2 regions of the Stenotrophomonas sp. 22DLJC03 genome follow, and region 2 is predicted to be linked to the other one. Evidence: predicted binding sites of a transcription regulator. Region 2 holds the regulator's gene; the other holds the start of a gene.
What was found. The regulator FliA, encoded in region 2, starts transcription of late flagellar genes. The targets are predictions, from matches to a motif close to TAAAGTTTNNCNNNCNNNGGCCGATAA.
Positions count from the first base shown of each region.

Region 1: AC13GA_RS13395 (methyl-accepting chemotaxis protein) is a predicted target of FliA. The motif match lies at 3,977-4,003, and genes of this name have one in related genera.

Region 1 covers NZ_JBSPUG010000003.1:577,547-585,416, reverse strand. Annotated here, with positions in the region: gene AC13GA_RS13410 (TonB-dependent receptor domain-containing protein) at 1-395, shown strand, start outside; gene AC13GA_RS13405 (hypothetical protein) at 456-626, opposite strand; gene AC13GA_RS13400 (DUF2628 domain-containing protein) at 844-1,230, shown strand; gene AC13GA_RS13395 (methyl-accepting chemotaxis protein) at 1,327-3,858, opposite strand; gene AC13GA_RS13390 (NAD-dependent epimerase/dehydratase family protein) at 4,069-4,962, opposite strand; gene AC13GA_RS13385 (S41 family peptidase) at 5,061-5,972, opposite strand; gene AC13GA_RS13380 (MarR family winged helix-turn-helix transcriptional regulator) at 6,022-6,486, shown strand; gene AC13GA_RS13375 (DUF4434 domain-containing protein) at 6,492-7,870, opposite strand, start outside.
Region 2 covers NZ_JBSPUG010000007.1:70,727-78,596, reverse strand. Annotated here, with positions in the region: gene AC13GA_RS19025 (chemotaxis protein CheA) at 1-777, opposite strand, end outside; gene AC13GA_RS19020 (protein phosphatase CheZ) at 780-1,385, opposite strand; gene cheY (chemotaxis response regulator CheY) at 1,385-1,777, opposite strand; gene AC13GA_RS19010 (RNA polymerase sigma factor FliA) at 1,835-2,578, opposite strand; gene AC13GA_RS19005 (MinD/ParA family ATP-binding protein) at 2,575-3,462, opposite strand; gene flhF (flagellar biosynthesis GTPase FlhF) at 3,449-5,089, opposite strand; gene flhA (flagellar biosynthesis protein FlhA) at 5,235-7,295, opposite strand; gene flhB (flagellar biosynthesis protein FlhB) at 7,340-7,870, opposite strand, start outside.

The sequences.
Region 1 (7,870 bases), on a different contig from region 2:
GCGGCATGGAAGGCAACCTGAACGTCCGCTTCGGCGAGCACTGGCGCTGGCGCACCTCGGCGACCTGGATGAAGGAAGCCAAGAACCTGACCACCGGCAGGAACCTGATCGATACCCCGGAGTTCTCGGGCTACTCGTCGCTGGACTGGACGCCCAACACGACGTTCTCCAGCAGCCTGTCGGCGCAGTACACCGGCAAGCAGACCGGCACGGCGACGACCTTCCTCAAGGCCTACACCCTGTATGACCTGACCGCCGCCTGGAACGTCAACGAGGTACTGACCCTGCGTGGTGGCGTCAGCAACCTGGCCGACAAGAAGCTGTACGCGGAAGGCTCCACCGACTACTTCGTGGCCGGGCGCAGTTACTTCCTGAGCATGACCGCGCGCTTCTGACCGGCGACGCGCGCCGCGATCGCGCTGGCGGCTGGCCAGCGCGATCGGCGGTGTTGCGGGTTACTCGCTTTCCAGCGCGGCCGGTGCCGCGTTCTGCGTGGCCGCCGTGCGCGCACGGTCCATTGCCACCGCCAGTTGCTGGCGTGCGAGCAGTTGTTGTGCCTGCACCACTTCAGGTGTCGGCAGGAGCACCGGTCCCGGTGCGTTTTCCGGTGTAGCAGGTGTGGTCATGCAACCTCCATGGACATCCCGCCGCTGCCCGGAATCAGCTGGGGCGGCGGCGGAACTGCGCACCCTATCCTAAAAACAAGGCGGATGGGTGACGGTGCGGCGCCCCGCCGCAGACCTGCACATGCTGGGCGCGTCACATTTTTGACGGTTGAGGGTAGTTTCCTGAACCGGCGGCCTCGTACCATGTAATCGTTTTCCTACAAGGACGTAATCGTCAATGAACGCAGTCGACCTCACCCGCTTCAGCCCGAAGTGGCAGTTCCGCTTCAACTTCTTCCAGCAGCACGGTGCTCCCAAGGAGCCGGGATTCAAACACGCCTGGAAGGCGCTGTCCTTCGGCGACCGCCTGAAGATCAACATCAACTTCTTCGCGTTCTTCTTCGGCTTCATCTACCTGCTCATCCTGGGGATGTGGCGCAAGGCGCTGGTGGTGATCGGCATCGGCATCGTGCTGGGCATCGTCTCCCTGTTCCTGCCGGATGTCGTTGCGCGTCCACTGTTCATTGCCATGAACTTCCTGGTCGCCGCCAGCACCAACTACAGCTACTACCTGGAGCAGGTGAAGGGCAAAGCCAGCTGGAACCCCTTCGAAGGCATGTTCTGAACGATTGCGATTGCCGGACCCGGTACCGGCATGCCAGCAAGCTGAAACAAGGACGCCCGGCTTTTGCCGGGCGTCTTCATTTGTGCCAGCCGCGGCTCAGGCCGCGTAGCGTGCCGCGGCTACCGGCTCGGCCTGCAGCCGGAAGCGCGATACCGCCACCGCCAGCTGCTCGGCCTGTTCTTCCATCGCCCGCGCTGCGGCGCTGGCTTCCTCCACCAGCGCAGCGTTCTGCTGGGTGGTCTCGTCCATCTGCACCACGGTCTGGTTGACCTGCTCGATGCCCGCCGACTGCTCGCGCGACGCCGCCGAGATCTCGGCCATGATCTCGTTGACCCGGCCGACCTGGCCAACGATCTCCTGCATGGTGCGTCCGGCGCCGTGTACCAGCTGCGCTCCGGCACCGACCTGTGCCACCGATGCGTCGATCAGCCCCTTGATCTCCTTGGCAGCACCCGCCGAACGCTGGGCCAGCGCGCGCACTTCACTGGCGACCACGGCGAAGCCACGACCCTGCTCACCGGCGCGTGCTGCTTCCACTGCCGCGTTCAGTGCAAGGATGTTGGTCTGGAAGGCGATGCCATCGATCACCGAAATGATCTCGGCAATGCGCTGCGAGGAGGCCTCGATCTGCTCCATGGTCTGCACCACTTGGCTGACCACCTGGCCACCTTCACTGGCGACACCTGCAGCGGAGCCCGCCAGGGTATTGGCCTGCAGCGCGTGGTCGGCGTTCTGACGCACGGTGGAGGTCAGTTCTTCCATCGAAGCGGCGGTTTCTTCCAGATTCGCGGCCTGCTGCTCGGTGCGGCGTGACAGGTCACTGTTGCCGGCGGCAATCTCACCGGCGGCCAGGCGGATGCTGGCGGCCGACTGCTGGATCTGGCCAACGATCCGGGTCAGCTGCTGCACGGTGCTGTTGGCATCGTCGCGCATCACCGCGAACACCCCATGGAAGTCACCCTGCATGCGCGCGCTCAGATCGCCGGCGGCGATCGCACACAGCAGCGTCGACAGCTCGGCCAGGTTGTGGTCGCTGACCTCCATCATGGTATTGAGGGTTTCGACCATGCGGCGGAAATCGTAGTCGAAGCGCAGGGCGTCGCCGCGCACCGCGAAGTCACCGGCAGCAGCCGCAGCAGCCAGCTGCTGGATCTGATCGTTGATCGCCGCCAGATTGCTCTTGGTGGTGGCCATCGCGGCGCTGAACACTGCCTTCTCGCCCGGCAATGCTTCCATGTCCACGCTGAGGTCACCCACTGCGTAGCGCTGCATCACCTCGACCAGGCGCTGGGTGACCGCATTGCTGGAGGCCACCAGCTGGTTGCTGTCGGCCACCATGCGGCCGTACTCGCCGGGGAATACAGTGGCGTCCATGCGGTAGCTGAGCTCGCCGGCATCGTGGCGACGCGCCATTTCGGACTGCGCGGCCATCACCGACTGCAGCTGGCCGCGCATGCCCTGCATCGCCTCCAGCAGGCGCCCCACTTCGTCATTGCTGCGCGTCGGCAGCGCACTGTCCAGCTTGCCCGCGGCGACATCGCCGGCTACGCGCACCGCTTCGGCCAGCGGGCGGATCGCCAGGCGGCGCAGCAGCACGTAGACACCCGCACTGAGGGTCAAGGCGGCCACCACACCGACCAGCAGGGTCAGCCACAGCAGCTGGCGCGCCTCTGCCACGATCACCGCATGCGGCATCACCACGCCCAGCGCGAAGCGCTGCGGGGCATCGCCCACGCGCAGCGGTACGTACACACGCACGTTGCCGGCCGCATCCGGGGTGAAGGCTTCGAAGCGGCGGTCGGCGGCGATGTCGGCCAGCATGCTGCGGGTCAGTGCATCGCTGCGCGGCTTGCCGATTTCAGCGGGATTGGCCGAAGCCAGCACCACGCCATTGGGCGAGAGCAGCTCGACGCGGCCGGCGCCCATCGGCTTCAGCGTGGCCAGGTGCTTCTGCAGCGCGGCCAGCGAGAAGTCGACGGTAAACACGCCGAGGAACGTACCGTTTTCGACGATCGGCGTACTCAGCGTGCTCATCAGCACCTGCTGGCCGCCGATGTCATAGGCGTAGGGCTCGCTCACCTTCGCCAGCTTGTCGCGGCTGGGTACCATGTACCAGTCGCCGGAGCCGCTGGCGGTCTCGGTGTAGTCGGTCATCGTCGACTGCTGCGGCGTGCCATCGTGCCAGGCCCAGTAGCTCATGTAGCGACCTGTGGCATCGTGCGCCTCGGTGTTGACGAACTCGGCATCCTTGCCATCGAAGGCATCAGCTTCCCACATGGTGCTCTTGCCCAGCCATTCCGGATGGGTACGCAGCTGTTCGCCGAGCACCGCCGCCAGGCTGGCGCGATCGGGCACGTCGCCACGGGCACGCTGGGCCAGCACGCTTTCAACCATGGCATCGTTGCTGGCGAAAGCCGTGCCGAGGTCGGCCGCGACCTGGCGTGCCTCGGCGGTGGCTTCGCTGGCCATGGTCTGGCGCGAGGCATTGACCAGGCTGGCGCTGGCCTGGCGATAGATCAGGAACGCGGTCAGGCCGAAGCACAGCAGCGCGATCACGGCGGTGCCGAGCATCAGCTTGTGGGCGATGCTGCCCGGGCGGCGGGCGGCGACGGAGCGGGAAGAAGGCATGGAAGGATCCGCAAGGCAGTTCAGGACGACCGGCACCGCGAGGGCACCGCGCAGGCGCGCGATCCATCGCGCAGGCCACCGGTCGCCGGGCCGGGCCCAGCACAGGAAGCGCACCGGGTTAGCGGCCGCCCGCCAACGAGGTTGAGGCGGCCGTCCTGCACATTGCTGAACGTACTCAGGGTCGGGTCAGGAACCCGCCCTGCTGCCGCCCTATTCGGCCACGCGGTCCTTGATCCATTCCGCCCGCGGCAGCACTTCGATGCTGCCAGCCGCGTACTGCTGCAAGACATCGTCCGGGCCGAAGCGCGGCTGCCACCCCAACGCCCGCCGCATACGGGCACTGTCGTAGACGCGATCGATGCTCAGCGGCAACGGCCAACGGCGGCGTTCGAACTCGGCCAGCAGCTGTGGCGCACGCCGGGCCAGCACGTTGCGCGGCTGGGTGGCCAGCTCCAGGCAGTCCTCGCGCCGGAACGGGGTCGGTGCACAGGCGAGATAGCGGGCGAAGGCAGCGCCTTCATCCAGCAGCAGCGCGGCGTGCGCGCTGGCCACGTCGCGCGCGTCGATGCCACGGTGCAGGCGGAACATCGCCATGCGCTCGGGCGGTTCCGGAAAGCAACGGCCCATGCGCAGCACGCGCACACTGAAATCCGGCGCGGTTGCAGCTTCGGCCAGGGCCTCTGCCTGCAGCTTGGTGCGATGGTAGATGGTGCGCGGCAGGGGCTCGGTGTCCTCGTCGATCCAGCGGCAGCCGCCGGCCACCACCGCGTGACCGTACAGGGCGGTGGTGCTGGTCAGCACGAAGCGCCGTGCACCGGCCTCGCGCGCGGCCTGCAGCAGGTGTGCGGTGGCGTCCACGTTGATCTGCTGGAACACCGCATCCGGCACCAGCCCGACGTGCGGGGCATGCAGCGCCGCGGTATGGATGACCGCGTCGACACCCTGCACCGCCCGCGTGACCGCTTGACGATCGGTGACATCGGCAATGATGCGCGTAGTGGCGAACGGACTGCGATCCAGCCCCACCACTTCATGGGCCGCCGCCAACGCGCCGAAGATCGCGCGCCCGATCCGCCCGGAACTGCCGGTCAACAGAATCTTCATTGAGTCCATTCACTCGAAGCGCCCGGGAACTACCGGGATGCATCGATTCTAGGCACGCTGCATGTCGTCTGCGATAGGGCATGGTTGCAATTGTGCGTTCATCTTGACGACGCCGGCATGGCCAACAACTGACGGGCGACGAACAATGGATCGTCACCACCGGCGACGTCGGGCCTGACACCGGTGCGCTCCCAGTTGCCACCGGTGCGGAGATTGATCGGTTGCCGGTCCGGAATGCTGATCTGATAGCCATCCGGCAGCAGCACAGGATCATCGAACATATGTGCGGCACCGCCACTGCGGCTGCCAACGATGCGCGCGCGACCCAGCGCCTGCAACGAAAAGGCGACATATTCGGCAGCCGAGCCGGTGCGGCGGTCGATCAGTACCACCAGCGGCTTCAGGTACGCCGGCAGGCTCGCCGGTGGCAACGGCACCGGGGTACGTCGGCCACGCTGCTCCAGTGCCTGCACCTGGGTGATGTTCGCATCCAGCAAGGTACGCACCAGCAGGTCGGCGCTGCCGTCATCACCGCCGCCGTTCTGGCGCAGATCCAGCACCAGCCCATCGGTGTCGGCCAGCAGGGTGAAGGCAGCAGACAGCTTCGGCCTGGCCAGGTCGAGCGGATAGAAAGTGCTCAGCCGCAGGTAACCAATATTGCCCTCCAGCACCTTTACCTCGCGCACGCCGGCACCGTTGCTGCGGGCGTCGGCGCGCCAGGCCATCAGCCAATCGTCCTGTCCGGCGCTGGCATCCACCCGCTCGACGTGGAAATGGCCATCGAATACGTCCAGGTCCTGGTTCAGGCGCAAGCTGAAGGCCTTCGGATCCGCACACGTATCGGCGTAGCGCTGTTCGTTCGACCAACCACGCAGGGCATCGGCGATGCGGGCACCTTCCGCCGCGTCCAGGTACTGCGCCTGTATGGCCGTGGCCGCCGCCTGCAGCACCGCCTCCTGTGCAGGGCAGGAGGCTGCCAGCAGCGCGCCAAGCATCCACGAAACCGCCATGCCCCACCCCGCATTGATGATATGTAAGTGCTTATATATCATCACGACCATGGATCTCCAACATGCCACCCTGGGCACCCTGCTACGTGCTCTTCTTGATCAGCTCGACCCGGCCGTCGAGCAGGCCTATCGCGATCTGCAACTGGACTACCGGCCGCGTTACACGCCGGTGCTGCGCACGCTGATGGCGCAGGGGCCCTGCCGTATCAAGGACCTGGCGCTGGCCTGCGGGCTCAGCCATTCGGCGCTCAGCCAGACGGTTTCAGCGATGGTGCGCGACGGCTGGCTGCACACCGCCGTCGGCGAAGACAGTCGCGAGCGCATCCTGCAACTGAGCCCGCATGCACTGCAGTCGCTGCCGGCGCTGCAGGCGCAGTGGCAGGCGACGGCGCGCGCGGCACGCAGCCTGGACGTCGATCTCGGGCAGTCGTTGGAGCAGGTGCTGCGCGACACGCTGCAAGCGCTTGAACAGCGACCCTTCGCGCAGCGACTGCGCGATGGGCGCGTGCGCTGACGCCCTTACTGCTCCGCCGCCATCTCGATTTCACTGAGGAAGGTCCAGCTGCCATTGGCCACGCGTAGCTCCAGTGTGCGGCACTGCGCGGCCAGCGGTGCCACGTTGCCCAGCACGTATTCCTCTTCGGTTGAAGCGCTCAGCCCGGCCTGGGTGAAGGGCGCTGACAGCGCGCCGATCTTTACGGCAGGCGTGCCCGGCTCGGCACACATCACTTCCACAGAGGTGGGAGTGAGAATGCCCCAGGCGGGGCGTGTCATCGTGTGCAGGCCAATCCAGTCCACCTGCCGGCGCTGGCCGAGATCGATGGTGACGGCGACGTTGCCATGCACGCCCACCCAGCCGGCATCCATCGGGTTGCGCGGATCGCCCACCCGGCGGTCGAACAGCTCGTGGCCTGTGCCGTCGGGATAGTTCGCATCCGGCGCCACGCTGTAGCTGTAGGTGGTCTGCACCGGATCGACGATGTATGAGGCACCCAGGCCATACAACCCGCGGTAGGTGTTCATCATCCGTGGCGCTTCGACGTGGCCCTGGCCAGGGCCGACCACCTCGGACATGTGGTACTGGTTGAGCCAGGCAACGCGTTTGCCAGCCGAACGTGCACTCCACAACTGCTGGTTGATGCGCTGTACCGAGGCAGGCCGGTAGGCGCCGGACAGCCCGTTGCCGGTATCCATGAACAACGGGCTGCCATGGTTGAACAGTTCGATGTCGGCCCACAGGCCGTCAGCACCCAGCGTTGCCGACAGCGCCTGGAAGTACTCCTCGGTGGAATGTCCCGGGCGGTCCCACTGGAACAACCTGGCATGCGAGGCCGCGCCGATGCCATCCTGCCAGATCTGCACGTCCACGCCGGTGGCCGTGCGGAACGCCGCTGCAGCGTTGGCCACACTGGCCGGATCGACGCTGGATGACGCCAGGTAGGGCGCGACCATCACCGGCCGCGAAGGCGTGCTGCCTTTGAGCGCCGTCACGATCGCACGATAGAAGGGCGCACGATCAGCCGACGCCTGTGCCGGCTCGTCGGTGATGTACCAGCCCGCAAAGGCCGGATGCGAACCGTACTGCTGGCCGAGCTGGGCCAACGCCTGCGCTGCATCCTGCGCCACCGCCGTCGCGTTCCGGCCCTGCCAGAAGGCGCCGCATTGTCCCGAACTGTAGGTGGTGCCGACCACGACCTTCATGCCGCGCGCCGCCGCAGCATCAAGCACCGTGCCAAGCTTGCCGGGGAAACCGGCGATCCATTCGAAGTCCTGCACGCCGCTGGCGCATCCCACGCCAGCGCGCGTGGCACGGGTCTGGCCGAGGATGATCGTATCGTTGCCCAGGTCCTGCAGCTCGTCCAGGAACAGCGGCAACTGCGCAGCGGGCAGTTGCTCAT
Region 2 (7,870 bases):
GGTCTTCAAGCGATTGCGTGACAGCACCAGTTCGCCGATCAGGTTGACGATCGCATCCAGGCGCTTGGTATCCACGCGCACGGTGTGCTCGGCTTCGGCCAGTGGCTTGGCGGGCGGCTTGGCCGCCGGTGCGGGTGCGGTTGGGCGTGGCGCGGGCGGTGCCGCCGGCACTGCGGCGACCGGTTTGGTGCCGGGTGCGGCGCCACCGTGCAGCTGGTCGAGCAGGGCTTCGAACTCGTCTTCGCTGATCAGGCCGTCGTCGGCCTTCTTCGCCGGTGCGACCGCGGTCGGGGCATTGCCGCCGTGCAGCTGGTCGAGCAGGGCCTCGAACTCATCGTCGGTGATCAGGTCACTGCCACCGGCGGCGGGCGCAGCGGCGGCCGCCGGGGCGGTGGCGCCACCGTGTACATCGAACTGCGCGATCAGCTCGGGGGGCGCGTAGCCCGGTTCGGTACCCGAGGACACCGCATCCAGCATCGACTGCAGGTAATCCAGCGATTGCTGGGCGGCATCGAAATGGTGGGCCTGCAGCACCGCCTGGCCGGCGCGTGCGGCGCCGAGGGCTTCTTCGGCGGCGTGGCACAGTTCAACCATGGCCGTCACGCCAAGGAAGCCGGCGCCACCCTTCAGCGTGTGGTAGCCGCGGAACACCGCATTGAGCTGGTCGCCGTCCTGGGGTGCCTGCTCCAGCGACACCAGCTGTTCGCCCAGGCGATCCAGGATTTCCTGCGCCTCGATGATGAAATCGGCAGTGATGTCGTCGGATACCGCGCTCATGCTTACAGCCCCAGATCCGACAACAGGTCGTCGGCGTCGTTCTGCGAGACCGCGTGGCGGTCCAGTCCCTTCAGTGCCGGCCCGGCCAGTTCCGGGTCGGTGCGATGCTGTTCCGGCGGCAGGCCGAGTGCGCCGAAGCCTTCGTGCACGCGGCGCACGATGCCGACCACGCGACGGATGATCTGCCCGGTCAGGTCCTGGTAGCTCTGGGTCAGGGCGATCTCGGTCAGGTTGTGGCGGATGCGCTCGAGCTGCGCGTCCTGGCCAGGCTGCAGGCCTTCGGCGCGCAGCTGTTCGGTCAGGCTGCGGCATTCCTCGGCCAGGTCCAGGGTGCGATGGGTGGCCTGTTCGGTCATCGCCACCACGTGGTCCAGGCGCGCGCAGGCGTCGTCCAGTTCGCCTGCTTCGTCAGGCACGGTCGGCAGCTCACCCAGCGCCTGTCCCAGCTCACGGGCCAGCCGCGAAAGGCCGCTCATCATCGGCTGCGTGCGCAGCGCGACCAGTCCGTCGATGCGTTGCCGCCACGCGGCTTCGTCACCGGACTCGAGTGCGTCCAGGGCTTCCTGCAGGCGCAGGGCGAGGGCGTTCCTGTCGACCGTGGTATCCATCAGGCGCTGGCCGCCAGGCGTTCGAAGATCTTGCCGAGCTTCTCTTCCAGGGTCTGCGCGGTGAACGGCTTGATGATGTAGCCGTTCACGCCGCTCTGGGCAGCTTCGATGATCTGCTCGCGCTTGGCTTCGGCCGTCACCATCAGCACCGGCAGTGTCTTCAGCTTGGCATCGGCGCGGATCGCCTTGAGCAGTTCGATGCCGGTCATCACCGGCATGTTCCAGTCGGTGACCACGAAATCGAACGGCTGGCTCTGCAGCAGCGACAGCGCGGCATGCCCGTCCTCGGCTTCGGCGGTATTGGTGAAGCCCAGATCGCCCAGCAGGTTCTTGACGATCCGACGCATGGTCGAGAAGTCGTCGACGATCAGGATGCGCATGTTCTTGTTCAAAGCAGAGTTCCTTTGTTGTTCAGTCCGGGCGGCCGGGGGCAGCCGCCTCGGGCATGTTCATTCTTCCAGGCCGGCGTCCGCCGCCTCGAAAATCTTCAGTCGACCACGCAGGCGCAGCACTGCCTGGCCGTGGATCTGGCAGACCCGCGATTCACTCACGCCAAGCACCGCGCCGATCTCCTTCAGGTTCAGCTCCTGCTCGTAGTAGAGCGACAGCACCAGCTGCTCGCGCTCGGGCAGGTGGCCGATCGCCTTGCCCAGCTCGCGGCCGAACTCGCCGCGCTCCAGCACCTGCTGCGGGGTCGGGCCCCCCTGGGTGACGGTGTCCAGCTCGCCCTGGTCTTCGATGCGCGACTCCAGGCTCAGCACCTGGCCACGTGCGGCGTCTTCCATCAGCCTCAGGTATTCGGGCAGCGGCATTTCCATCGCCGCGGCCACTTCGGTGGCACTGGCGGCGCGGCCGCTGCTCTGCTCCAGGCGACGGATGGTGGCGGCGGCATCACGAGCGCGGCGGTGCACCGAGCGGGGCACCCAGTCGCCACGGCGGATCTCGTCGATCATCGAGCCGCGGATGCGGATCGACGCGTAGGTCTCGAACGAGGCGCCCTGGTCGGCGTCGTAGCTGCGCGAGGCTTCGATCAGGCCCATCATTCCGGCCTGGATCAGGTCGTCGACCTCGACGCTGGCTGGCAGGCGCGCGGCCAGGTGGTGGGCGATGCGCCGCACCAGGTCCGAATGCTGGGCGATGACTTCGTTCGCCGCCGAGCGCTGCACTTCCCTGTACTGGGCTGCGCCTTTCATGCCGTCACCCCACGCTGCTTGAGGATGCGTTCGAGGAAGAATTCGACGCCGCCACGCGGTTCGGTCGGCGCCTGCCAGCGCGCGGTACGGCGCGCGATCTCGGTGATCGCCAGCGCGGCCGGGCTGGACGGATAGGCCTTCACCACCGGCTGCTGGCGCTGCACCGACAGGCGCAGCCAATCGTCCTGCGGAACGCAGCCGAGGTAGTTCAGCGAGACATCGGCGAGGAACTTCTCGCAGACACGGGTCAGCTTTTCGTACAGCACGCGGCCCTCGTTGGGGTCGCGCACCATGTTGGCCACCACCTGGATGCGGTCCACGCCACGCTCGCGCGATAGCACCTTGATCAGTGCGTAGGCGTCGGTGATCGAGGCCGGCTCGTCACAGACCACCACCACGGTGTCCTGTGCGGCCTGGCAGAAGGTCAGTACGCCATCGTTGATGCCGGCGGCGGTGTCCACCACCATGATGTCCAGCTCGCGTTCCAGCTCGGAGAACACGTTGACCAGGCCGACGTGCTCGGCCGGGGCCAGCTCGGCCATGTGGCGGCGGCCGGACGCGGCCGGGACCACCAGCACGCCGTTCGGGCCTTCGACGATGACGTCATCCAGCGAGCAGCGGCCGGCGACCAAGTCGGCCAGGGTAAAGGTGGGGTTCAGTCCCAGGATCACGTCGATGTTGGCCAGGCCGAGGTCGGCGTCCAGCAGCAGCGTGCGCTTGCCCATGCCGGCCAGCGCCACGGCCAGGTTGGCGGACACATTCGTCTTGCCCACGCCGCCCTTGCCGCCAGTGACCGCAATGGTGCGCACAGGGCCGAGCGGCTCGCTGCGGGTGGCCGACAGCGGGAAGGTCTTGGTCAGCTTGGCGTACTCACGCGACGGCATGGTTCAACTCCGGGTTGCAGGGCATATCGGCCGCGCGGCGCAAATCTTCAAGGCGAAGTACGAGATTGGCTGCACTGGCCCGGTGCAGGTCCTCCGGAACGTCCTGGCCGTCGGTCACCCAGGTGATCGGCAGGGCGTGGTCCACGGCCACCGACAGGGCGTTGCCGAAGCGGCCGGTCTCGTCCAGCTTGCTCAGCACCAGGCCCTGCAGGTTGGCCGCGCCGAAGCGGCGGACCACCTCGTCCATGTCGCCGAAGCTGGTGTTGGCCGGCAGCACCAGCAGGGTGCGTACCTGGCGGGCGGCACGCAGCCACTGCAGCTGGGCGGCCAGGGCGCGGTCGCGCGGGCCCAGGCCGGCGGTGTCGATCAGTACCAGCTTGTAGTCCTTCAAGCGTTCCAGCAGCTGGTCCAGGTCGGTGCCGCTGTTGGCCTCATGCACCGCGATGCCGAGCTGGCGGCCGTAACCGTACAGCTGCTCGCGGGCACCGATGCGGGTGGTGTCGGTGGTGACCAGGGCGACATCGCGCGGGGCGTGCTTCTCGGCGAAGCGCGAGGCCAGCTTGGCGATGGTGGTGGTCTTGCCGGCGCCGGTCGGGCCGACGAGAGCGATCACGCCGCCTTCCTCCAGCGGGTCGACCGGGGCGATCGGCAGCTTGCGCGAGATCAGCCCGAGCATCAGGCCGCGGCCGCGGTGCGCATCGGTCTCCAGCGGGATCTGCATGGCCACGTCGCGGGCCAGGCCGGCGTCGAAGCCGTACTCGTCCATCAGGTCCAGTGCAGTGGCGCGCACCGGGCAGCCACGCAGGCGCTCGTCGGTGAAGCGGTTCATCTCGCGCTCGATCACCTGGCGCATGCCGGCCACTTCCTGGCGCAGCTGTCGGATCTCGGCATCGTCCTGGGCGACCACGGTCAGCACCGGGGCTGGTGCAAGGGTCGGTTCCGGGGCGGTGTCGATGGTTGCGTCCGCCATCGACGGTTCGTCGGCGAAGGTCTGCGACTGCGCGTCGGCCACAACGCTGGCCGGCAGCGGCAGCGGCGGCGGCTGCACCGCCACGGCCGGGGCCGGGCTTTGCTGATGCTCGGCATGCGGCGGATCGATCTGGAAGCGCGCACGGTTGGCCGGGATGATCACGGCGGGTGCAGCGACAGCGCCGGCGACGGCGTCTGCGAACGGGCCGAAGGCCTGTTCCGCACGCGCCGGTTCGTTGACGGCAGCACGCGCCAGGGTGGCGGCGAAGCCGGTGCTGCCGCGGGTCGGCACGATCTCGTCGGCGCTGTCCAGGGTCCGGCCGGTGGCACCAACGGCGGCGCGGGCCAGCGCGGCAACGGCCGAGGTGGTCGCAGCCACCGGTTCCGGTGCCGGGGTGGCACTGCGGCGACGGGTCACTGCAGCGATCACCGCGTCGGCGGCATTGCGCGGCTTTGGTGCCGGCGGCGGGGCGATGTCACGACGCGAGGCTTCCAGTGCACGCTGCACGGCGCTCTCGTCGTAGTTGGCGGCGGCAACGATCTCGATGCCTTCCTCGATCCGGCGGTTGGACAGGATCACGGCGTCAGGACCATGTTCCTTGCGCACCAGGTTCATGGCCGAGCGCATGTCGGCGGCAACGAATCGTTTGATTTTCATGCTGTGGTCACGGGACGAAGACGGCGGGGTGGCGGTCGGAGAACTCGGGTGGTCGGTGGTCTGCACGGTGCGGGTTCCCCTTGGTATCTGTCTGTTGCGTTGGTTCGAAAGTGGTGTCTGTTTTCTGGCGCATCGGAGGGCGGCGTCAGCTGATCGTTCCGACCAGCTTCAGGCGCTTGTCCTCCGGCACCTCGCTGTAGGCCAGGACCGACAGCGACGGAACGCTGTGGCGGACCAGGCGGGCCAGCGCGGCGCGCACCGGGCCGGGTACCAGCACGACCGCGGGCTCGTTGCGGGCTTCCTGCTTGCTGACACATTCGGCCAGGCTCTGGTGCAGTCGCTCAGCGAGTCCGGGTTCCAGCGCGGCGCCGTTGCCCTGCGTGGACTCCTGCAAGACACGTTCCAATTGTGGGTTGAGCGTGAACACCGGCAGCTCGGCCGACATTCCGGCGATCTCCTGCACGATGAAGCGGCCCAGTGCGGTGCGCACGGCGGCAGTCAGCACGGCCGGGTCCTGGCTGCTGGGCGCGTGTTCGACCAGCGCTTCGGCGATCTTGCGCAGCTGGCGGATCGGAATGCGCTCGACCAGCAGGTTCTGCAGCACCCGTACCACCGCCGACAGCGGCAGTGCCTTCGGCGTCAGATCTTCGACGAGCTTGGGCGCACTCTTGGCCAGGTTGGCCAGCAGGTGCTGCACTTCTTCGTGGCCGAGCAGTTCCGGCGCGTGTTCGCGGATCAGGTGCGAGAGGTGGGTAGCGACCACGGTGGCCGGATCGACCACGGTGTAGCCGAGCGTCTCGGCCTGGGCGCGCTGGTGCGGCTGGATCCAGGTCGCGTCCAGGCCGAAGGCGGGGTCCTTGCCGGCGATACCTTCCAGCGCACCGAGCGCGCTGCCCGGGTCCAGTGCCAGCTCGCGGTCCGGATGGATCTCGGCGGTGGCCACCGGCACGCCGTGCACCAGCACGCGGTAGCCATTGGCCGGCAGTTCCAGGTTGTCGCGGATGTGCACCGACGGAATCAGGAAGCCGACATCCTGGGTCAGCTTGCGGCGCACGCCCTTGATCCGCGCCATCAGTTCGCCGCCCTGGTTGCTGTCCACCAGCGGGATCAGGCGGTAGCCGACCTCCAGGCCCAGCGGATCGACCGGGCGCAGCTCGTCCCAGCTCAGTTCGGCGGTGGGCGCGGGTGCGGCCGGACGGCCCAGCGCAGTGAGTGCGGCGGCGTCACTGTTGCCGGCGGAGGCATCGGCAGCCGGCAGCTTGCTCTTGCGGTACAGCTTCCATGCGATGAAACCCAGGATCGCGGCCAGCGTCAGGAAAGCGACGTTGGGCATGCCCGGCACCAGGCCGACCACACCGAGGATGCCGGCGGTGATCGCAAGCGCGCGGTACTGGCCGAACACCTGGCCGCTCATCGCCTGGGCCATGTCCTGCGAGCGCGAAGCACGGGTGACCAGCATCGCCACCGCACTGGAGACCAGCAGGGCCGGCAGCTGCGCCACCAGGCCGTCGCCGATTGACAGCAGGGTATAGGTGGCAGCGGCATCGCCGAAAGGCATGCCATGCTGCAGCACGCCCACGGCCAGGCCGCCCAGCATGTTGATGAACAGGATCAGGATGCCGGCGATGGCATCACCACGGATGAACTTGCTGGCACCGTCCATCGCACCGTAGAAGTCGGCTTCCTCGCGCACTTCCTCGCGGCGCAGTTTGGCTTCTTCACGCGTCAGCAAACCGGCGTTGAGGTCGGCGTCGATCGCCATCTGCTTGCCGGGCATGGCGTCGAGGATGAAGCGCGCGGTAACTTCCGAGACGCGGCCGGCACCCTTGGTGATGACCACGAAGTTGATGATGGTCAGGATCGCGAACACCACGATGCCGACTGCGTAGTTGCCACCGATCACGAACTCGCCGAAGGCGGCAATGACCTTGCCGGCCGCGTCGTGGCCGTTCTGGCCGTTGAGCAGGATCACGCGGGTGGAGGCCACGTTCAGGGCCAGCCGCAGCATGGTGGTGACCAGCAGCACGATCGGGAAGATGGTGAAGTCCAGCGGGCGCTTCACATAGACCACCGCCAGCAGCACCATCAGCGAGATGGCGATGTTGAAGGTGAACAGCGCATCGAGCACCGGTGCGGCCAGCGGCACCACGACCATGGCCAGCAGTGCCAGCACGATCAGTGGCGCGCCAAGGCCCTGGCGGATCATCTCCAGGGCGCGGCGGGTGTTGAAGCCGGGGGAGGGCTGGGCGCTCACGGGCGGCCTCCCTTGCCGAATTCATCCACCTGGATGTGCGGGCTGTCCGGCATCGGGCCAGTGCGCCAGGCGCGCAGCTGGTAGACGTAGGACAGGACCTGGGCCACGGCCGAATACAGTCTCACGGGGATTTCCTTTCCGAGTTGGCCTTCCCGATACAAGGCGCGTGCCAAAGGCGGCGCCGAGACGATGGCGACCTTGTTGCCATCGGCCACTTCACGGATGCGCAGGGCGGTCTCGTCGACGCCCAGGGCGACCACTTTGGGGGCGTTCATGGCGCCGCCCTCGTACTTCAGGGCCACCGCATAGTGGGTGGGGTTGACCACCACCACGTCAGCAGTGGGGACCGCCTCCATCATCCGGCGGTTGGCCATCTGCTGCTGCAGCTGGCGGATGCGGCCCTTCACCTCCGGGCTGCCCTCGCTTTCCTTCATTTCGCGGCGCAGCTCTTCGCGGGTCATCTTCAACTTGCGCATCCAGTTCCAGCGCTGGTACGGGGCGTCGATGGCCGCCAGCACCAGCATGGC